DNA from 4 places in the Gracilibacillus phocaeensis genome. Region 1 is predicted to be linked to each of the others. Evidence: riboswitches for the same ligand, from Rfam matches in the RefSeq annotation. Region 1 holds a riboswitch; each other region holds the start of a gene.
The links. A riboswitch is a leader RNA that binds a small molecule or an ion and turns the genes downstream of it on or off. The one in region 1 is predicted to bind thiamine pyrophosphate.

Region 2: it holds a riboswitch for thiamine pyrophosphate, as region 1 does, so the genes downstream of both, E0E32_RS11065 (thiamine phosphate synthase) here and tenA (thiaminase II) in region 1, are expected to answer to the same signal.
Region 3: it holds a riboswitch for thiamine pyrophosphate, as region 1 does, so the genes downstream of both, tenA (thiaminase II) here and tenA (thiaminase II) in region 1, are expected to answer to the same signal.
Region 4: it holds a riboswitch for thiamine pyrophosphate, as region 1 does, so the genes downstream of both, thiW (energy coupling factor transporter S component ThiW) here and tenA (thiaminase II) in region 1, are expected to answer to the same signal.

What each region holds. Positions count from the first base shown of each region.
Region 1 covers NZ_LR131141.1:321,706-326,810, reverse strand. Annotated here, with positions in the region: gene E0E32_RS01995 (quinone oxidoreductase family protein) at 179-1,120, shown strand; gene E0E32_RS01990 (sulfurtransferase) at 1,367-2,209, shown strand; gene E0E32_RS01985 (hypothetical protein) at 2,469-2,780, opposite strand; gene tenA (thiaminase II) at 2,967-3,635, opposite strand; TPP riboswitch at 3,731-3,833, opposite strand; one part of gene E0E32_RS01975 (IS3 family transposase) at 4,067-4,712, shown strand; one part of gene E0E32_RS01975 (IS3 family transposase) at 4,712-5,105, shown strand, end outside.
Region 2 covers NZ_LR131144.1:694,045-699,149, reverse strand. Annotated here, with positions in the region: gene E0E32_RS11085 (ThiF family adenylyltransferase) at 1-842, opposite strand, end outside; gene E0E32_RS11080 (thiazole synthase) at 842-1,600, opposite strand; gene thiS (sulfur carrier protein ThiS) at 1,605-1,814, opposite strand; gene thiO (glycine oxidase ThiO) at 1,832-2,968, opposite strand; gene E0E32_RS11065 (thiamine phosphate synthase) at 2,965-3,582, opposite strand; TPP riboswitch at 3,690-3,785, opposite strand; gene ilvB (biosynthetic-type acetolactate synthase large subunit) at 4,572-5,105, shown strand, end outside.
Region 3 covers NZ_LR131143.1:86,473-91,577, reverse strand. Annotated here, with positions in the region: gene ytzI (YtzI protein) at 114-275, shown strand; gene E0E32_RS04970 (organic hydroperoxide resistance protein) at 427-849, shown strand; gene E0E32_RS04965 (hypothetical protein) at 1,352-1,660, opposite strand; gene E0E32_RS04960 (CynX/NimT family MFS transporter) at 1,749-2,948, opposite strand; gene lepB (signal peptidase I) at 3,149-3,697, shown strand; TPP riboswitch at 3,747-3,853, shown strand; gene tenA (thiaminase II) at 3,979-4,674, shown strand; gene thiD (bifunctional hydroxymethylpyrimidine kinase/phosphomethylpyrimidine kinase) at 4,667-5,105, shown strand, end outside.
Region 4 covers NZ_LR131143.1:536,039-541,143, forward strand. Annotated here, with positions in the region: gene hxlB (6-phospho-3-hexuloisomerase) at 1-351, opposite strand, end outside; gene E0E32_RS07020 (LacI family DNA-binding transcriptional regulator) at 366-1,367, opposite strand; TPP riboswitch at 1,581-1,696, shown strand; gene thiW (energy coupling factor transporter S component ThiW) at 1,766-2,266, shown strand; gene E0E32_RS07030 (PspC domain-containing protein) at 2,483-2,665, opposite strand; gene E0E32_RS07035 (aldo/keto reductase) at 2,701-3,540, opposite strand; gene helD (RNA polymerase recycling motor HelD) at 3,654-5,105, opposite strand, start outside.

The sequences.
Region 1 (5,105 bases):
GGTAATCAGAAAGTAGATAAAGACTGGATTTTTGATTATCAGTCTTCCCTTCCACTTCAACAGTAAGAAAAGCATGTTCATTCTTATTCGGGTTAAATGGGATTAAAAAGAATAGACCACCTATGCTTCATGAATAATCACATCATCATACATCACAAAAATACGAGGTGAATATTGAATGCGATATGTTTCTTCTAACAGCAGTGGATTGGTAATCAAAAATCATGATTTACATCCGCCTGAAAAGGACGAAGTGCAAATAGAAGTTAGCTATGCCAGCTTGAATTATGCAGATATTCTAGGTATTGAAGGAAGATATCATGCCAAAACAGCAAACTTCACCCCTGGTTTTGATTGTGTTGGCTATATTAAACGTGTTAGTGAAAATATAAAAGATTTTCACATAGGGGAAAAAGTAGCGGCGATAAAACAAGGCGGTACGTTCGCGGAGCAGGTAAATATCAATAAAAATCAAGTCTTTAAACTAAAAAATAATTTATGTTCAAGAGCTGTAGCTGCCAATATAAGTAATGGCGTTACCGCATATGATTTAGTTTTTCACGTTACTCATATTAAGCCGAATGATCAGGTTTTTATTTATGGTGCCAGTGGAGGTGTAGGCTCCCTACTTGTTCAATTTTGTAAATATCAAGGGGCTCATGTAACCGCCTTGACAAAATCAAATAAAAAACAATATGTAGAGTCACTAGGGGCAGATCATTTGATATTAAGAGACAGACCAGCAAATGATACAGATAAGTTATATGATAGGATTTTTAATCCGATCGGCGGTGAATCTATAGAACAGGATTTATTGCGACTATCCATGTATGGGCATCTGATCACATATGGTCATAGCAGTTTTCAGGCAGGTTACCTGAATACCGAAATCATTCATTCTAAAAATTTAAGTATACTCGGTTACAGCTCGGGCAGTATCATGAATGATTATCCAATAAAATTAAGAAAAACGGTTCACGATGTCATGAACCTGGTTTATAAAGATAAAATCAGCACACCTATCGATAGCATATACAGCATGGACGAAATGGAATACGCCTTTGAGAAAATGAAAAATAACAGACATATCGGTAAAATTCTTATAAAGATGGATACTTGAATGTGATTTATGGACCATTCTGTTTTCGTAAAAGCTTTATTCACTAAAAGTATCAACTGAAGTGTGCCAGACAATGGTTAAAGCACTGCTTTAAGAGAAACAATATACTTTGTAGAATCAGTTGCATAGGTTAGAATGGACAGTAATGGCAATAAATATTTAAAATAAAGAAAAGAAAATGCAGCATATGTTTCATTGAATAGAAAGTAAAGAAGTATTTTATGAGCCAAATTCTGGAGGGATCCTATGTCTTATTTGATTAGCGTCAACCAGTTAAAAAATCGTTTACAAAACCCAGAGTATCATACAGTGATTGTTGATGTCCGATTTCAGCTTGATGATCCGGAAGCGGGAAGGAATTTATACGCAAAAGATCATTTACCTGGTGCGGTCTACATGGATCTGGACAAGGAGCTGTCCGGTAAAAAAGAAAAACACGGGGGAAACCATCCTCTGCCTGATACGAAGAGGTTGGCAGCAAAACTTGGCCAGATTGGGATAGATAATCAGACAACGGTTATTATCTACGATCAATCCAATGATATGTTTGCCGCCAGAATGTGGTGGCTATTATATTATCTCGGTCACGAAAACGTTTATGTGCTAGACGGAGGATATGAACAATGGGTCATCGATGGAAATAAGGTGACAGATGAAGCTCCCCAGCCAGAAACAAAAACGTACCACCCTGCCATCCGTACAGGTGAGAAGGCAGACATAGATGAGGTGAAAGAAAAACTAGAAGATCAGTCTGCTCATTTAATCGATTCACGCTCTAAAAACCGTTATTTAGGCAAAGTGGAACCCATGTACCGAAAAGCGGGGCATATTCCCGGCGCGAAGAATTATTTTTGGAAAGAGGTATTGGCAGATAACGGAGCTTGGAAAAACCCGGAGGAGCTTAAAAGTCATTTCGGTCATTTGAAGCAGGATGAAGAGATTATTGTTTCCTGTGGCTCAGGCGTATCTGCCTGTCCGAACATACTAGCACTCAAACTTGCAGGCTTTGAAAATGTAAAACTGTATCCAGGAAGCTTTAGTGACTGGATTTCCTACGATGAAAATAAAGTAGAGACAAAAGAAGAGTAGTTTGGAAAAATGTTATGTCTGAGTAATTGATGGGCAGATTTATATGGAATGGTATGATCACGAATGGAGGATATCACTCCCAGCAGTCGCTTTCCTAGCAAGCGATCGATCTTCTTATATTACCGGCCATCATCTTGATGTAACAGGTGGAAGCCAATTATAAGTCCTTATTTTTGGTTATAGGATGATTGTTAAACGAAGGACCCATATACAGAAAATTAATTTTCATTCTGTTTTTGGATCCTTCTTTTTTTTAATTCTAGCACCAAAAACCTTTTATTATTTCCGCCAAGGGTTTCGGGCTATCTACATTTGCTTCATGTCCTGCTTTTTCAATTATTCCAAAGTTTGCTCCCTTTATTCGATGACTCAATCGTTCAGCTGCTTTTCGATTTGCCTGATCTTTTTCTCCGCAAAAAGCTTGATACAGATTGTGATAATCCATCTTGTCTGTTTCGACCAAGGTGTATAAATCAGGTAAAGCTACTCTCTCTGTCATTTCTATGTAGTCTAACGTTATTTTCCAGCTACTAGAATGTTGACCAAGTCCATGAGCAAACAAATAGGTCATGACAATAACACCTCACATTATCCCATATAGTTGGATCTAACTTCTTCCTATTCAGAGTATTTACCATGTTTTACCGAAGAAAGCAAGTTGGTGACCCTAGTAACCACTAGAGCGCAAGATTTTTGGATTCAACTATCAAACACGAATGAATGTTTACCATTCTAACAATGAAAGCATTTCGAAAACTTACTTTTCTGAAAGCCAGCTTTCCCTGTTATAAGACATTTCCCAAAACAGAAGTTCATACTCTTTTGCAATAATAAATTGTTCCTTTACTTTCTCTTTTTCGTGATCATTCATTGTTTCAACCAATCTGTTTAGTAAATCAATCATTTCATTCGTTGCATCTTGAAACCAATCACTTGCATACATATTAATCCAGTTACGATAAATTTCCGGTTCTGGTGTTGCCGATTCATTTGCTTTTCCGATATCTGCATATAACCAGTAGCATGGTAAAATCGCAGCAACAGAATGTGCAAGATTCCCAGACATGGTGGCCCGATATAAATGAGAGGTATACGCATAGGCAGTTGGAGCAGGTTTAAAGTTGTCGATATCTTCCTGTGTAATATGTAAAATCTCAGCATGTTGCTTATGCACAGTTAGCTCGGCTTCTGCTGTAAATCGGGCTTTATCAGCTAGAAGAGCGGTTAATTTAAAATCATCTGCTTGTGAGGCAGCAATAGCATGAATTTTACCGTAGTGTTTTAAATAATAAATGTCTTGCAAAATATAGAATTTGAATGTTTCTAGCGGTAAATCTCCCTTCACAATCCCTTGTACAAATGGATGTTTTAAACTTTTTTTCCAGCTCTCCTTCGTTGCAGCACGTAATTCATCTGTAAATGTCATAAAAAATCCTCCTCATCATCTTTTTTCTAAAGACTAGTAGAAGGAAGTATTGGCATAGGAAAAGATATACACGCACATAAATGCAGTGTATACTTTAACTGCTGAATCTACTTCCCTCCGCTGGCCTTAACCAGATCAGGTTCTAAGGGTGCTAAATATACATTTATCTCAGCCATTACGGCGCCCCTAGTAGAAAATTTGAATTTATTCTGTTGTCTTCATGCTAGCAGAACAAATCGAGAAGTCAAGCCTTGAGGATTTGGTGAATAGCAATTGTACACAGAATAGCCCTCATGGTTTTTGGTCTCATGATTGGAATCATGTTCCAATGAGAATTGGGAACAAAAGCAGCGACTAAAGGTGATAGGCTCCCTTTATAGTAGACAGAGAAATAATAAAAATTCTCTCCTACTAGGAAGGGAGTATTTTTAATGTCTAAAAGAATAACCAAACATACGCTAGAAGAACGTATGGAGATTGTACAAAAGGTGACGGAAGAAAAGAAACCGATTAGTGCTATCGCAAGAAAATACGAAATGTATGAAAATACGGTGAAAGAATGGGTTCGTAAATATAAAAGTAATGGGATAGATGGATTGAAGGAGTCAAGGAATTGGAAACAGTACCCAGAGGAATTAAAAAGACAGGCTGTAGCGTTCTATCTTGAACAAGAAAATAGCCTCAAGGTAACATGTGAACAATTTAATATTTCGTCCACTTCCGTTTTACGTCGTTGGATAAAGCTTTATACTAGTGGTAAAGCAATAAAATCCACTAGTAAAGGAAGCGTTAAAATGAGCGAAGGACGTAAAACCACATTCAAAGAACGGATAGAGATTGTCCAATATGCGATTGCCAATGATTCCAATTATCATCAAGCAGCGGAGAAGTATAAAGTTTCCTATCAACAGGTTTATAGCTGGGTTCGTAAATATGAGAAAGACGGAGAGCAGGCTCTTCAGGACCGCCGCGGGAAGACATTAGAAACTAAGCCAAATCTAACGGAAGAAGAAAAATTAAAGCTTCGGATTAAGGAATTAGAACACCGTAATCAATATTTGGAGGCAGAAGCTGGTCTCTTAAAAAAGTTAGAGGAAATCGAAAGGAGAGGATCGAACGATTAAGGAAACAAGTCCCGGCATTTGAAGCCATTCATGCCTATCATGAAGAAACAGGCATGCCGATTCAATTACTATGCGATATTTTAAAGGTGTCCCGTTCTGGATATTATAAGTGGCTGCATCACATACCAGGCGAGCAAGAAGACGAAAATGCATGGCTAATCAAGAAAATCCAAATGATTTTTAAACAGTACGGAGGAATCTATGGCTATCGGCGAATCAGAATGGTGATTGATCGCAAATACGGAAAACGATATAATCTGAAGCGCATTCGTCGTTTGATGATTTTATTAGGCTTAAAATCATTTATCCGTCGTTCGAATGGATATTCCACCAAAACAAGCTACGT
Region 2 (5,105 bases), on a different contig from region 1:
TCTGTTGATTTACGTTGCGATCGTAGTTGAACAGTGTTTCTTCCACATAGCTTCGTCGTTTTCATACGGGACTCGTAGGCTAGGTTTGGATAGCTTCTGTTCTCGGAACAGGACGGACAGTCTTTTTTTCGTAAGGCTGCTATGTCTATTTCTGTGTGTGCATTTTTCCATAAGTCAAACGAAATAAGTTTTCCAGATAAATCGGCTTCGTTACCGGTTAATAGCTTGAGTGCCTCGGTTACTTGGTGAGACACGACCTTTTGTACCACGGGCTGGATAATTCCAACACTATCACAGGTGGCCCCGTAAGCTGGTATATAAGCTTGCAGGCATTGCAGACATGGCGTTTTATCAGGGAGTACGGTAAAGGTAATGCCATAGCTTGCTACAACAGCTCCGTAAATCCATGGTTTTTGATACTTCTGTGCGATATCATTCAGTATAAGCCTTGTCTCAAAATTATCGGTAGCGTCAATAATTAAATCCGCTTCAGGCACCACTTTTCTTAATATATCGACTTCGGCATCTCCGACAATCGCATGTATTTGGACATGATGATTTACTTCAGCAAGCCTTTGTCTGGCAGCAATTGCCTTTGGTGTTTTTTGCTTCATATCCGTTTCACTAAATAGCTGTTGCCTCTGCAGATTACTTTCTTCCACATAATCTCGATCAATTAATGTCAACTGGCCAATACCTGCTCGTGTCAATGCCTCCGCACTGCTTGATCCCAACGCACCTGCGCCGACAATCAGTACATGGCTTTGACTAAGCTTTGTTTGGCCTGTCTCACCAATTGGTACAAATAAGACTTGGCGTTGATAACGATTCGTCTCCAACATTAGCTCCCTACCTCCGGACTGCTAGCTACCGCATATGCCTTCTTCGTGATTCTTCCTGCTTGATAGCCAAGTCGGCCGGCCTCTACTGCATATTTCATCGCCTTAGCCATTTTCACAGGGTCTTCTGCTCCGGAAACGGCGGTATTCAACAAGATACCATCTGCACCCAACTCCATAGCATACGCTGCATCAGCCGGCGAACCGATACCTGCATCCACGATAACCGGAACGTTCGATTGTTCGATAATATAAGAAAGGTTCAACGGGTTGATAATTCCTTGACCGCTTCCGATCGGGGAAGCTCCGGGCATGATGGCATGCGCTCCCGCCTCCTCCAGCTTTTTGGCTAATACCACATCATCTGAGGTATATGGAAGCACGGTAAATCCTGCTGCCACCAGCTCTTCCGTTGCTTTTAGTGTCTCGATCGGATCTGGCAGCAATGTTTTATCACAACCAATAACCTCCACTTTCACCATATCGCATCGCCCTGAAGCGGCAGCTAAATTAGCGATTCGCACCGCTTCTTTCGCATCCTTTGCCCCTGCCGTATTCGGTAAAAAAGTATAGCGGTTTACATCTATTTTTTCTAAAAAATTGGGCAGGGATGGGTCGTAGATATTCATCCTTCTCACGGAAAAAGTAAGAACTTCTACCTCTGATTGATCTACTGCCTGCTTTTGAATATCAAAATCAGGATATTTGCCAGTCCCTAAGAACAAACGAGAAGCAAACGAATAGTTTCCAATATTAAGCATTTGCTTATCCTCCTCCAACGAAATGAACAATCTCAATCTTGTCTCCATCTTCTAACACCGCTTGTTTATGTCTTTCTTTCTGTAATATCTGTTGATTATGCTCGATAATCAACGGTTTATCTTGCAACCCCAGAAACTCAAGTAAATCTTTGATGTGTTTTACTCCTTCTTTTACTTCCATATAATTTCCATTAACGATTATTTCCACATGCATGCACCTGCCTTTTGTGTTTATTCCAAACTTGTGACATTTGCTGATGGATCTCGTGCTTGACCACCACGAAAAAAATCGTAATAAAGTGGACGAACCGACTTGTTTTCAACTAAGTCTGCTAGATAGATGCCTGTAATCGCTGATAATAGAATGCCATTGCGATAGTGTCCCTTGGCAGCATATAAACCGTTGATTCCAGGAATCTCACCCAGGTAAGGACGTTCATCGGCGGTAGCTGGTCTGATCCCTGCCCAAAAACAATTTATTGTTGCCTCTGCCAGCTGCGGAACCATCTGTTCTGCTCGTGATAATAGCCCTTGAACACTTGCTGCGTGGACATGTTTATCTGCTTTTCCTGGTATAGATGAAGCGCCAACTACCACCTTGTTGCCTTGCTTGGGGACAAGGTAACAGCCGTCCATCCACAGGGTTGTTTGAAATAAGCGCTGCTCTGATTCCAATAGCAGACATTCCCCTTTTACAGGAATAATGGCATATTCATCAGGCAGCAGATCATCGCCAAATGCTCCCGTTGCTACAATGACTTGATCAGCGTAATAGGTTCCTTTTGTGGTTCGTATACCATAAACCTTTTTATTTTCCCTTAGCAGTTCAACTGCTTTTTCCTGTTCATGAAGCATGACACCATGACGATAGGCGGCAAGGGAAAATGCTTTTGTCAGATGATAAGCGGACACCTGACCATCATTCGGCAGGTAAAGAACCGTGTGAAGCTCCTCTGTCAAACTTGGTTCCATCTTTCTCGCTTCTTCTGTCGACAGCAAATAAGCAGGATAACCAGCTTCCTGTTGAAAAGTTGCCAGGCTTTTCAACGTATTGTATTGCTGCTGATCAAAAGCGAACTTCATGATTCCTTTATGAACATACTGAATATCCATCCCTGCTTCTTCCCAAAGCTCAACTGATAAATCTGCAAATAACGCTCTGCTTTCTTGAGCAAATTGAAAAAGAGGACTTGCTTGTGTGAATTCTCCTTGAGCACCTAGCATTCCTGCCGCAGCACTAGAGGCCTCACAACCGATTTGATCCCTTTCAACTATCAGCACCTGATAACCTCTTTTGGACAATTGATAAGCAATCGAACAACCAATCACGCCGCCACCAACAATGATTTGATCAAATGTCTTTTTCACTTTCCACCTTCTTTCCTGTTATTCAACACTTGCAGGTAAGCCTTTATTGTTTGTATCGGATCCGCCGCCTGCCAAATACCTGACATGATAGCTATCCCACTTGCCCCTGACTTGATTATTTCTTTTGTTCGATCAGGTGTAATGCCGCCAATAGCATAGACCGGTACCGATAGTTCTTCGCTTAATTGCCGAAGATTAGCTATTCCTCTTGGTCGTTGATTCGGCTTAGAACTGCTAGGATAAATATGACCATATAACAAGTAATCTGCTCCCTCTTGTTGAGCCTGTTCAGCCTCTGCTAACGAATGGACAGATTTCCCTGTAAGAAGCGTTGGGAAGCAATTTTTAACCAATGAAACAGCTAGACTGTGATAGGCCAACTGGACTCCTGCACATTGTTTCATCACGGCAATGTCAACTCTGTCATTTACGATTAGTTTCGTTAAGGGTAACCCGCTAGTTTTTAATACTTCGATTAGTTCCAGAATATCTTTTGCTGACTTATTCTTTTCTCTTATATGCAAATAATCAATATCCCCATGAATACGCTTTACTATTTGTACATGCCGTTTAGAAAAATCGCCATCACTGATAAGATGCAGTGATTTATCCATCTCCATTACTCCTTTCTTCGTTGAGCCGGAAGAAACGAAAAAAACCACTTATCCAGTTAGGACAAGTGGCTTCGATTATATAAAATTCATTTGTCGAATAATATATCGTCATGCTTCCGCCACTTCCCTACGCTAGTGTTAACCAGATCAGGTTCAAAGGGTCCGAATACTCGTCTCAGCCAAAGGCTCCCCTAGTGTTGATGTTGATTATGAAATTAGAACTACCTCCAAAGCATAACACATCCTGTTTTATTTTTACAGGTGTTTTTCAAAATCGTAGCAGATCCATTAAAAACGATGCTAGATATGGCCAACGTTATTGTTATGGGCATTAGAAATATGCTTTTATACTCTTCCTACCTGTCTATTTTAAGATAGAAAGCGCTTCCGTTTTTAGTGGATTCCGTACTTTCTTATTTTTAACGAAAAAATCCGCAAAAAACAGTTGACCTATCGTCTTTTTAGTTGTATTATTGTCGTCAATCAGATTTTTCTGAAAATTACACATTTAAAAACTTTTTTGTGGACAGAATAAGCGATATCGTATACTATAACAATAAGCGAATATGTTTAAAAACGCGGACGGGAAAAAAGGATCAGGATCATGTATGCTGCAGAGAGCCAAGACAGGTGGAAACTTGGCCATACACCTTATCTGACTACTCATCCCTGAGTGCTATGCTGAACGGTTCTCCCATTAAGTATAGCCAGGTATTACACAGTACCTGTTATCCAATCAAAGCTATTTGATTTTGTAAATAGCTTTATGAGGCAATGTTTGTGAGAATATTGCAAATCAGGGTGGTACCGTGAAAAGAAAGGCCTTTTCACCCTTGATCTCTGCTACACTAGTGGCGGAAATCAAGGGTGAGATGGCCTTTTTTAGTGTAAGGAAAAGACAATAGCCATACTTTTCTTTGTACCATAAACATCTTCTAATACCAATAAATCAAGGTGATTGTTGATAATTATTAATAGGAGGGATTAACGTGGAAAACACACAAAAGCAAGCAAATGAAGCTGTAGAACCAAAAGAACCCAGGATTGGTGCTGATTTGCTAGTCGATGCCTTGATTAACGAAGACGTTGACACGCTATTTGGTTATCCCGGCGGTGCAGCATTACCAATCTTTGACGCATTATATAGAGCACAAGATGCCTTTGATCAAATCTTAGCTCGACATGAGCAAGGATCCATTCATGCAGCCGAGGGCTATGCCAGGGTATCAGGTAAGCCAGGAATTGTGGTAGCCACCTCTGGACCTGGTGCAACGAATTTAGTAACAGGAATTGCCGACGCAATGATTGACTCATTGCCATTAATTGTGATTACTGGCCAAGTTGCCAAAGGTGTGATTGGCAGTGACGCCTTCCAAGAGGTTGATGTCATGGGGGTTACTACACCAATTACTAAACACAATTATCAAGTAAATGATGTGAAAGATATCCCTCGTGTTGTTAAAGAGGCCTTTCATATCGCAACTACTGGTCGTCCTGGTCCTGTATTGATCGATATCCCGAAA
Region 3 (5,105 bases), on a different contig from region 1:
GCCTTCACAGCTTATCTTATGAACGGGATAACGAAGAAGTGCGGGCAGTATCTAAGAGTGGGTAAATATGATATAATGGAACCCACTTATTTGGAATAAAGGAAGGTATACGCATGTGGGTAGTTATCTTAGTATCTGCAGCTTTTGTTATTCTGGTGCTGGTCTTATCCCTCTTAACCTTGAATAAAGGCTATGGATATAAGCATACAGTGGACCCCTTACCAGAAGAAGAAAAGCAGAAGGATGAGGAAAAAGAAAGTGACCGAGAAGAATAAAGGTCACTTTCTTTGTTTTTTCGATTCGAATAAGTTTGTCCACTCTTTTGATTTTCTATGTTTAAATTTGTAGAAGAAAAGGAATAGTACGGATAGGGTAAATAGTATAGAACAAATATGATGTTCAAATTAATAAAAAGGAGTGGATAGAGTGAGTAAAGTATTTTTTACTTCAAAAGCAACAGCAAAAGGCGGTCGTGACGGTTTCGCTAAATCGGATGATGGTATCATTGATGTGAATCTAGTCAACCCTGCTGGTGGTGAAAGTAAGGAGAAAGGCTCTAATCCAGAACAACTATTTGCGGCAGGTTATTCGGCATGTTATGATGGTGCCTTGAATCTGATGGCCTCCAATGCCAAGAAAGACATCGATTCTACGACATCCGCAGAAGTGAGCCTGATGCAAGATGAAGCAGACGATGGTTTTAAGATAGGGGTTGTCTTGAACGTGGAGATTAAAGGTGTTTCCCAAGCAGAAGCAGAAGATCTCGCTAACCAAGCGCATGAATTCTGCCCTTACTCAAAGGCAACTAGAGGAAATATCGATGTAGAATTAAACGTAACAACCGGTTAAGGATATAAATAACAAAAGGCGTGGGCATTTGCTCACGCCTTTTCACTGAGTATTCATAAGGAAAATCGGGCAAACGCTGCCCGGTCCTTTATCGATCACTCAAAGTAGTCATGGCTTGCTGATTTGCAGAATGTTAGTGCCCTGAGTTCTTCATCCTCACAGTCCAATTGATTGTAGCACTATTTCCCAGCGAAGAAAATAGGTGTAGACTCCATAGAGGTTCGCAGGCTAAGATTGTAACCTCTTGGGACTGCGGTTACTAACCCGGACGTTTTTTTATTGCCCTTTTATAAAAAACTAGCATTCACTCAAAATCTGAGCGAATGCTAGTTTTTTCCATAAACCATTAAAAGGCTTAACGATGTTTAAAATAATCACTGAATGCATGGAAAATTTCAATCCCTTGATACAACCATACACTCAAAGCAGCAGTGGAAAACAATCCAATCATAAAAATCCGAAACCACATCATGAGTTATTCCTCCTTCTTTTTTTGGCATGCTTATGAGGAATGTCTGCATGTGATCAGATAATTAGATTGATAAAAGACTGCCAGCAAATGACCATTGCCTAGTAGTAAAGAAGGAACGATACATACCAACAATATCAAGAATAATGTGTCATAGCTAACTGCTGTATTCGATAATAAGCTGGCATCCATGGCAGGATCACTATCATCTATTTGTTGATAATAGTAATCTGTGCTATCGGTTAGCTCTGCAGAAACCAAAGCCGTTCCTTCATGATGATCAGCTGTCAAATAGGGAGAAATAATAAACAATAAGCCAATGGCAATCATCCAATGTTTCATCCGTTTATCTCTCTCCTTCATATATTCCTAATTATGTCTATGATTATACGCCCTTTTTTGTGCAGGATAAAGTGGTTTGCTTGCAAGCTCACTCTTCCAAGACGTTTTTATTCCTGCTCGCTCCCAAACCAAAGCTTATCATGACGAGGGTCAGGATTGTAATCGTCACAATCGATGGCTTCCAGGAATGGGTGATATCAAACAGAAAACCGATGGCAATGGGACCAACGGCCGCTAATAAATATCCGAAGGACTGGGCCATGCCTGATAACTCGGCAGCCTGTTTAGCCGTTGTGGTCCGGAGTCCAAGCAGAGCCAGCGCTAAGCTGATGCTGGAGCCAAGCATAAGTCCAATTAAGGTAACTGCAATCGAGGTGCCAATCATACCTGGGTCAAAATAGAGAAGCGCATATCCAATTGCGCCGCAAAGGCCAAAGATGACGACCAATGGCTGTTGGTTAGGAATCCTACCTGCAATCACCGGTGTAAAAAACGTTGCCGGTAAACCAATAAACTGCATATAAGCGACATACCAACCTGCAGTAGAGGCACTATAGCCATGGGAAATGAGGATTTCCGCCAGCCAAGAAATGGTGACGTAAAATACAAATGATTGTAACCCCATAAATACGGTAACCTGCCAAGCGATTGGTGAACGCATCAATTTTCCGCGCTTTGGTTCCATTAATTGCTGTTCCTGTGTTTTGGAACGGAGCTTGATGACGATAGACCAGACAATGATCCCTGCGACAGTGAGTATACTCCAGCTAGTTAATGACCACTGCCATCCTAAGTCTAAGGACACCGTCAATGGTACACTTACACCAGATGCTGTAGCTGCAAACATGGACATCGAGGTCGTATATACGCCAGTCATCAATCCAACTTTTGCTGGGAAACTACTCTTAATTAGACTAGGTAACAGCACATTAATAATCGCAATACCTACCCCGATCAAGGCTGTTCCAATAAATAACAGCGCAATAAGGGAAGTCGATCGTATCCAAATCCCAACAAGTAATATTAGCAAACCATATAATAAGGCCTTTTCATTACTTGCTTTATTTGCAATTCTAGGTGCCAACGGGGACATAAAGGCAAAGGCTAACAAAGGCAGACTGGTCAGAAAACCAGCTAACCCGTTGCTGATGGCAAGATCTTCTCGGATAATCCCGATAATAGGCCCTACCCCAGTAATGGCTGGACGAAGGTTAAATGCTAATAAAATAATACCAGCAACCATCAAAATAGATAGGTAGCGTTTATTGGTTTGTGAAGAGGTTTCCATTTTTTTCACCTGATTTTCTTTGTATTTATTTCTGTCAGAGCCAATCATCTCGATTTCCAACAAGTTAGATCATGATATTTACCTAGGACATACAGAATATGTTAAACTATTTGGTAGTATTTTAGATGGATTTGCATTACAATAGAATAACATATAATAATGGTTAGAGGAAGTCTCAATCGGAAGAAAGAAGGTCAATTATGGAGAGCAAAGTATGGCAGGAGATCTTTTCATGGATACGAGCGATTTTGGTAGCACTATTGATTGTGCTGGTCTGTCGCTACTTCTTGATCACTCCGTCGATCGTCAAGGGAGAGTCGATGATGCCCAACTTGGAAGACGGGGATCGTATTATTTTAAGCAAAGTAAGCACGATTAATCGTTTTGATGAGGTAGCTTTTAAGGCTCCTGATTCAAAGGATAATTATGTGAAGCGAGTGATCGGTTTTGAAGGGGATACGATTTCCATGGAAAATGATCAACTCTATATTAATGGTGAACTACACGAAGAGCCTTATTTAGCAGAAACAAAAGCAGATTTACCAGATGAGGTACACTTAACCGGTAATTTCACTCTAGAAGACTTGACCGGGGAAAAAACAGTTCCTGAGGGAAAGGTGTTCGTGTTGGGAGATAATCGCCGTGTAAGTAAGGATAGTCGTGAATTTGGCTTCATTGATGAAGATGCCATTATTGGCGATGTTAAAATGAGGATTTGGCCGATTGAATCATTTGGTATTATTCCTTAACTTGACATCAAGTCTTATCCATGATTAAGTAAAAGTAACTTCATAATTGATATTCCGCTAGGGGTGCTGTGACAACAGCTGAGATAAGAATGTTTTCTTGATCCCTTAGAACCTGAACTGGTTAATACCAGCGTAGGGAAGTGGAGCAGGATGGTATATGGGATAAATATACCTTGTATTTGATGAATCAATGATACGAAAACCGCTCCGCTTTTATTAGTGGGGCGGTTTTTTTGCATGTCAATATGAGGTTATCATTTAAAAAACAGGAGGGAAACGAGATGACATTTAGTGAAGAATTACGAGCAGCAGCAGACGATATTTATCAAGGGATTTTCCAACATCCTTTTGTAGTGGGTATTGGAAAAGGGGATTTGCATAAGGAAGCGATTATCCACTATGTCAAGGCGGATTATGAATATCTTAATGCCTTTATCAATATCTATGGGATCGCGATCGCTAAGGGTGATACAAGAAAGGAAATGGCCTATTTCCATGAGAAGATCAGCTTTATCCTTCATAGTGAGATTCATCCGCATCACAACCTTTGTCAGGTGGCGGGAGTTCATTATGATGACTTACAAGGATACCCTTTACCACCATCTGCTCATCATTATGTTACGCATATGAAAAGTGTGGCGCAGCAAGGAAGTATGGGAGAACTAATCGCCGCATTGCTTCCTTGTCCATGGACTTATTTGGAGATCGGGCAGCATTTAAATGAGGTGTATCAGCCAACAGAAGATCACCCATTCTATGACTGGATTCAATTTTATGCCAATCCGGAAACAGGTTCCATTACCACCGAACTATGTCAACGTTTAGATGAGTGGGCGGAAGGGGTAAGGGAACAGGAGAAGGAAAAAGCGAAACAAGCCTTTATTAAAAGTTGTCAGTTAGAATATCTGTTTTGGGAAATGGCCTATCAAGTAGAGGAGTGGCCGTTTGCTTTAGAAGGGAGACCAACGAATGAGTAAAGTAGCTTCTGCATTAACCATAGCGGGTACCGATCCAACCGGGGGTGCTGGTATCCAGGCGGATCTAAAGAGCTTTCAAGAACGGGAAGTATATGGCATGAGTGTGATTACTTCTGTAGTAGCCCAAAATACGCTAGGTGTTCAAGAAGTACGGCATTTAGATGTGGATTTTATTGAAAAGCAGCTAGACATGGTATTAAACGATATTTCACCGCAAGCGATAAAAACAGGTATGATTGCAACGGTAGCGATGATGGAGCGAATTGCTCAAAAGATAGAGACTGCTGATAAGCCTTATGTTATAGATCCTGTCATGGTAGCCACCAGTGGAGATTCTTTAATGGATGAGGCTTCCAAACAAGTGATTCGTGACCAGCTTGTACCACTCGCGTCTGTTGTCACGCCGAATATTCCGGAGGCAGAGACGTTGG
Region 4 (5,105 bases), on a different contig from region 1:
AATCGTTGAATCTGGATTGGTGGTGACCAAGGCTACTTTGGCGTCAATCTCTTTTGCTTTTTGTGCATATTGGAGTAAACTAGCGGTACCACCCGAACCGGAAATAACCAACAACAAGTCTTGGGAACCTAAGCTCGGCGTAATCGTTTCTCCTACAATAAATACCGGATATTCACTATGCATTAAACGCATGCCGAACATTTTTCCCACTAACCCTGATCGACCTGTTCCGGCAATAAAGATTCGTTTGGCAGACTGGATGGCCTCTGCTAATTGGATCATCTCTGTTTCCTTGACATGATCAAGCACCTCTCGCACTTCGTTTACAATGGTAGTTGATATATTTTTCATGGTAACACCCTTTCTCAACAGGATTCTCGTTTATTTAAGGTTGGTGGAAAACGATAAACTTGCAGCTTTTCCTCCTTTTGATCAACCATACATTCAAACAGTATTTCTGCCGCTTTCTTCCCCATGTCAAAGGCAGGCTGAGAAATCGTGGTTAACGGTGGGTTATAGAAATTGGCAAAGGACACGTCGTCAATACTTATCACCGCTACCTCCTCTGGTATCCTTAATCCTTGCTGTTTAATGAACGTTAATACCTCATGTAGCACACGGTCATTAATCGCAAACAAAACATCTGGCGGTTGTTCATTTTGAAACAGTTCAGCTAACTTGTTGGTTAAATCCACCATTTTTCCACTTACCTTGTAAGAAGGTAATAGCTCCAATCCATGTTCCTGTAAGCTCCGCTGGAAAGACTCTACCCTCTCTATTCGAGGAGTAATTGCGGCTGTAAGTGGTGAACTGACAACTGCTGGCCGTTGAAAGCCCTGCTGAACGATTTCAGCGACAGCCAACTGGGCAGCTGTTCGATTGTCCAATAAAATCGATGGAATATCCAGAGATGGAATAATTCGATCCATTAAAACAACGGGATAATCTTCTTCCAGCAGTTTTTGATAAAGCTCCACGTTATCGCCAGTTGGGAAGGCAATCACACCGTCCACTTGCTTTGCCCGCAGCATCTCGATATATTTCTTCTCTTTCTCTGGCTGATCGTCGGCATTACAGACAATCACATGAAAACCTTTCTCCTGACAGAAATCTTCAATCGCCCGAATCACCTGAGTAGAAAATACATGGAGGATATTAGCCACAATCACCCCAATTGTCGTAGAAGATTTTTGTTTCAAACTACGTGCGACCATATTCGGTTTATAGTTTAATTGCTGGATCGCTTTTTCTATTTTTTGTTTAGTATCCGCTCCCATATAATCAAAACGGTGATTAAGATATTGGGAGACAGTACTTTTTGATACCCCGGCTAATTTAGCTACATCTGCAATGGTTATCCTTTTCATACGCATACCCCTCTAACTAGCTTTTAACTACTAAATCGGTTTAGTAAATCGATTTAGTGAAAGTATAAATCATTAGAAAGCGTTTTACAACCCTTTTATATAAATTTATTTTTGCGATAATGAAAAGGAATGTTGCTATATACATGGACAATAACTTTGTGAAAAATTGACTTTTGCGCTATCTTTGGTACAATGACATACAATTACATATGCATGCACTACTAGGGGTGCCTATCAGTATAGGCTGAGAGAAAGGCGCGATCAAGCCTTTTAACTCTATGAACCTGATCTGGTTGATAACCAGCGGAGGGAAGTAGGTTATTTAGCCAGGTTCTTTTTATCATAAGAATCTGGCTTTTTTCCTTCCTTGCGTGCAAAAAAACAAAGGAGGAAAAGAAATGAATCGAACACATTTACTCACGATAATGGCGGTGCTCATTGCAATTGGCACACTGGGGTCGCAATTTCTCTGGTTCCCAACAGGGGTGGCAAAAGCCTATCCAGTACAGCATGCCGTTAATGTCATTGCAGCCGTCATGCTTGGTCCTATACCAGCTGTTGTCATTGCCTTTACGATTGGATTATTACGAAATCTATTAGGTATTGGTACATTATTGGCATTTCCAGGAGGAATGGTTGGCGCCTTATTAGCGGGCTATCTTTATCGATGGGGACATAAGAAGTGGCTTGCTGGAGGGGGTGAAATGTTCGGAACAGGCATTATTGGCTCGCTATTATGCGTCCCTTTTGCCAAGCTTGTGATGGGAACTTCAGTGGGAGTACTGGCCTTTCTGCCCGGCTTTCTTGTCAGCAGTATTACCGGGGCATTGATTGGTCTGTTACTACTGTCACGTGTGAAGCACACCTCACTTGTCAATCAAACACTTCCATCTAAATAAGAAAAACTGACAAATTCCACCTGCTCCCTTATTACTAACCGAAACTAGATACGAACTACTGATAAGATGGATGATGTTAAACATCCATCTTATCAGCACCCCGATTCATTCAAGGTCGAGATCTATCCTAATCCTTTTATACCAAAGATTTTTTTCTTTACTTTTCAAGAAAAAAATTGATGACTGCTAAGATACAAGCAGTCATCAACCTTATGATCACAAGGTAGGAGCATCGTCCAAAACATAGGCCAATACGACATAAACCCAGAAAGACCCTCCTAAAGTAAGAAGGAAAATAATGCGAACGGGTAAAGGAGTGATGCCGAAAAAATCGGCAATCCCTCCACAAACGCCAAGTAGGACACGGTCATTCACCGATTTATTTAATTTCCTGTTCATCACGAAATCCCTCCTGAAGAGTCTTGCCTCCCTATTTATCGATTGTTCATTTCATCTGGGTCCGCCCCAACCCGATCGTCTTTATTCATGTCGGCAATCAATTTCATTTCAGCATTGGTTAACTCAAAATCAAATACATCCGCATTATCATGAATACGCTGTTGTTTCACCGACTTCGGAATCGTAATTACTTCTTGCTGTAAGTCCCAACGTAAAATAATTTGTGCCGTGGATTTCCCATGTCGTTCTGCAATCTCCATCAATGTTTCATCCGTTAATAGTTCCCCTTGTTTTAACGGAGACCACGCCTCTAACTGAATGTTATGCTTCTTACAATAGTCATACAGGCTTTTTTGCTGTAAATGTGGATGATACTCCACTTGATTAACCATTGGTGTAATTTCTGCTTTTTCCAACAGTCTATCAAGATGGTGTTCCTTAAAATTACTTACACCGATCGCTCTTATTTTCCCATCATTATATAGTTCCTCCATCGCCTGCCATGATTCTCTATACTTGTCTTGTTCTGGTACTGGCCAGTGAATAAGGTATAAGTCCAGATAATCTAATCCTAATCGATCTAAACTCGCTTGATAAGCTTGGAATGTTTCCTCATAGCCTTGATCTCCATTCCACAGCTTTGAGGTAATAAACAACTCTTCTCTTGGGATACCCGAATCTTTGATTGCCTTACCTACCCCTTCTTCATTTCTATAAATAGCCGCCGTATCAATACTTTTATAGCCATGCTCCAGCGCCCATTTCACAGAATTGTAAACCTCTTCGCCATCTTGCACTTTAAACACGCCTAAACCAAACCATGGCATGTTCACACCATTATGCAAAGTAGTTGTCGATTGTAAATTCAAAGCCAAAACGCCTTCCTCCTTTTTTATCATCTCTTATGTACCACCTGGGGAAAACACCTCACAGGTGGAATACTACTACCACACCATTCCCTTTTTCCTATTTGATCAAACATTGATGATTAACGATCCGCCTTTGCGCCAATTTGATGAATTTTATAGTGACTGTACAATCTGTGCGATACATCCTTGAGGAATTTGGTTGGCTCCTTGATAGTAAACAAAGCTAACTGGTGCATTGCCCTTGTACAAGCCGTATAAAATAGATGACGTTCTAATTCATCTTGATAATTGTCATTTGAGGCGTCCGCTATAATGACGGCATCAAATTCGATTCCTTTCGCTAAATAGGTTGGAATAATCACAATACCCTTTTCAAAAGTATGTGCCGTTTGTGTCATCAAATGCACATTTATCAAACGATGATAACGTTGGTACAACTTCTCACACTCTGCCATCGTCTTGCCGATAATGGCAATAGTCTCATGACCTTCTGCTTGATATGTTTCGATTTGCTCGATTAACTTCTGATCCAGCATTTTTTGCTGCTCTACTTCGATAAAAATAGGTTTGTCACCATCTCGTTCAAAAGGCTCGATTAAATCCCCGTTCTCTACGAAAGATTTGGTAAACTCAACAATGGGTGCCGTTGAGCGATAGCTACGTGTTAACACAATTCTCTCATGCTTCTCCTGCCATCTCTCCGACAAAAGTGTTTCTTCCCGCAGTGCATGTGCATAAATCGCTTGGTTAATATCACCAAGCAAAGTCATCCGGCTGACCGGAAACATCTTCTTCATTAAAGCAAATTGAAATGGCGTGTAGTCTTGTGCTTCATCAATAAACAAGTGTTGAATCGTTCGCTGCGCGTCAAACCCTAATATACTTTTTTGAAAATAAATAAAAGCAGGGGCGTCCTCCCAAGTGAGATATTTCCTCTGCAAATATTGATCAGTTAAGACACAAATATCCTTCCAATCAGGAGGCAGCACCAAGCCGGCTTCCTCGGCCCACTCTCCATTAGTGAACAATTGGCGGAAAGTTTGCAAGGTATCCACAAAAGCAAGCTGTTTTATTTTCTTACGTAAAGGACGTAACTTGTCAGCTACCACTCGTTTTCTCAACAATGCTTCTTCTCGGTCATAATCATCAAAACTATTTTCCGAGAAACTGTTCTCTTCTTGCAGAGTCTGATGGACATCCATATAATCTTCTTTTTCTAGTAGTTCCGTTTCTTCTAAGACCCAATCTTTCTCCCGTTCTTGCTGTTCAACTTTCTTCAACTGTACAAGAATCCAATGAGCGACCTTTTCCATTCGTTCGGAAATAGATAGTGTGTCTTCCGTCTTATAAAAATATTTGGCAAGCAGCGACTTTGGAATAATGGTCTCACCACGAAAGGAAATATTGCGGAATTTCAAACCATGGTGAGAAAGCCGTTCCAGAAAAATATCGATTAAACGTTTGTAATCCATACTTGCCTTATAATGCATAGCCTCCACACGTGCTTGGTAATAATCCCTGTTTTTCTGTAAATAAAACTCCATTTGTTCAAAAGGGGTTTCTAAGGTAAA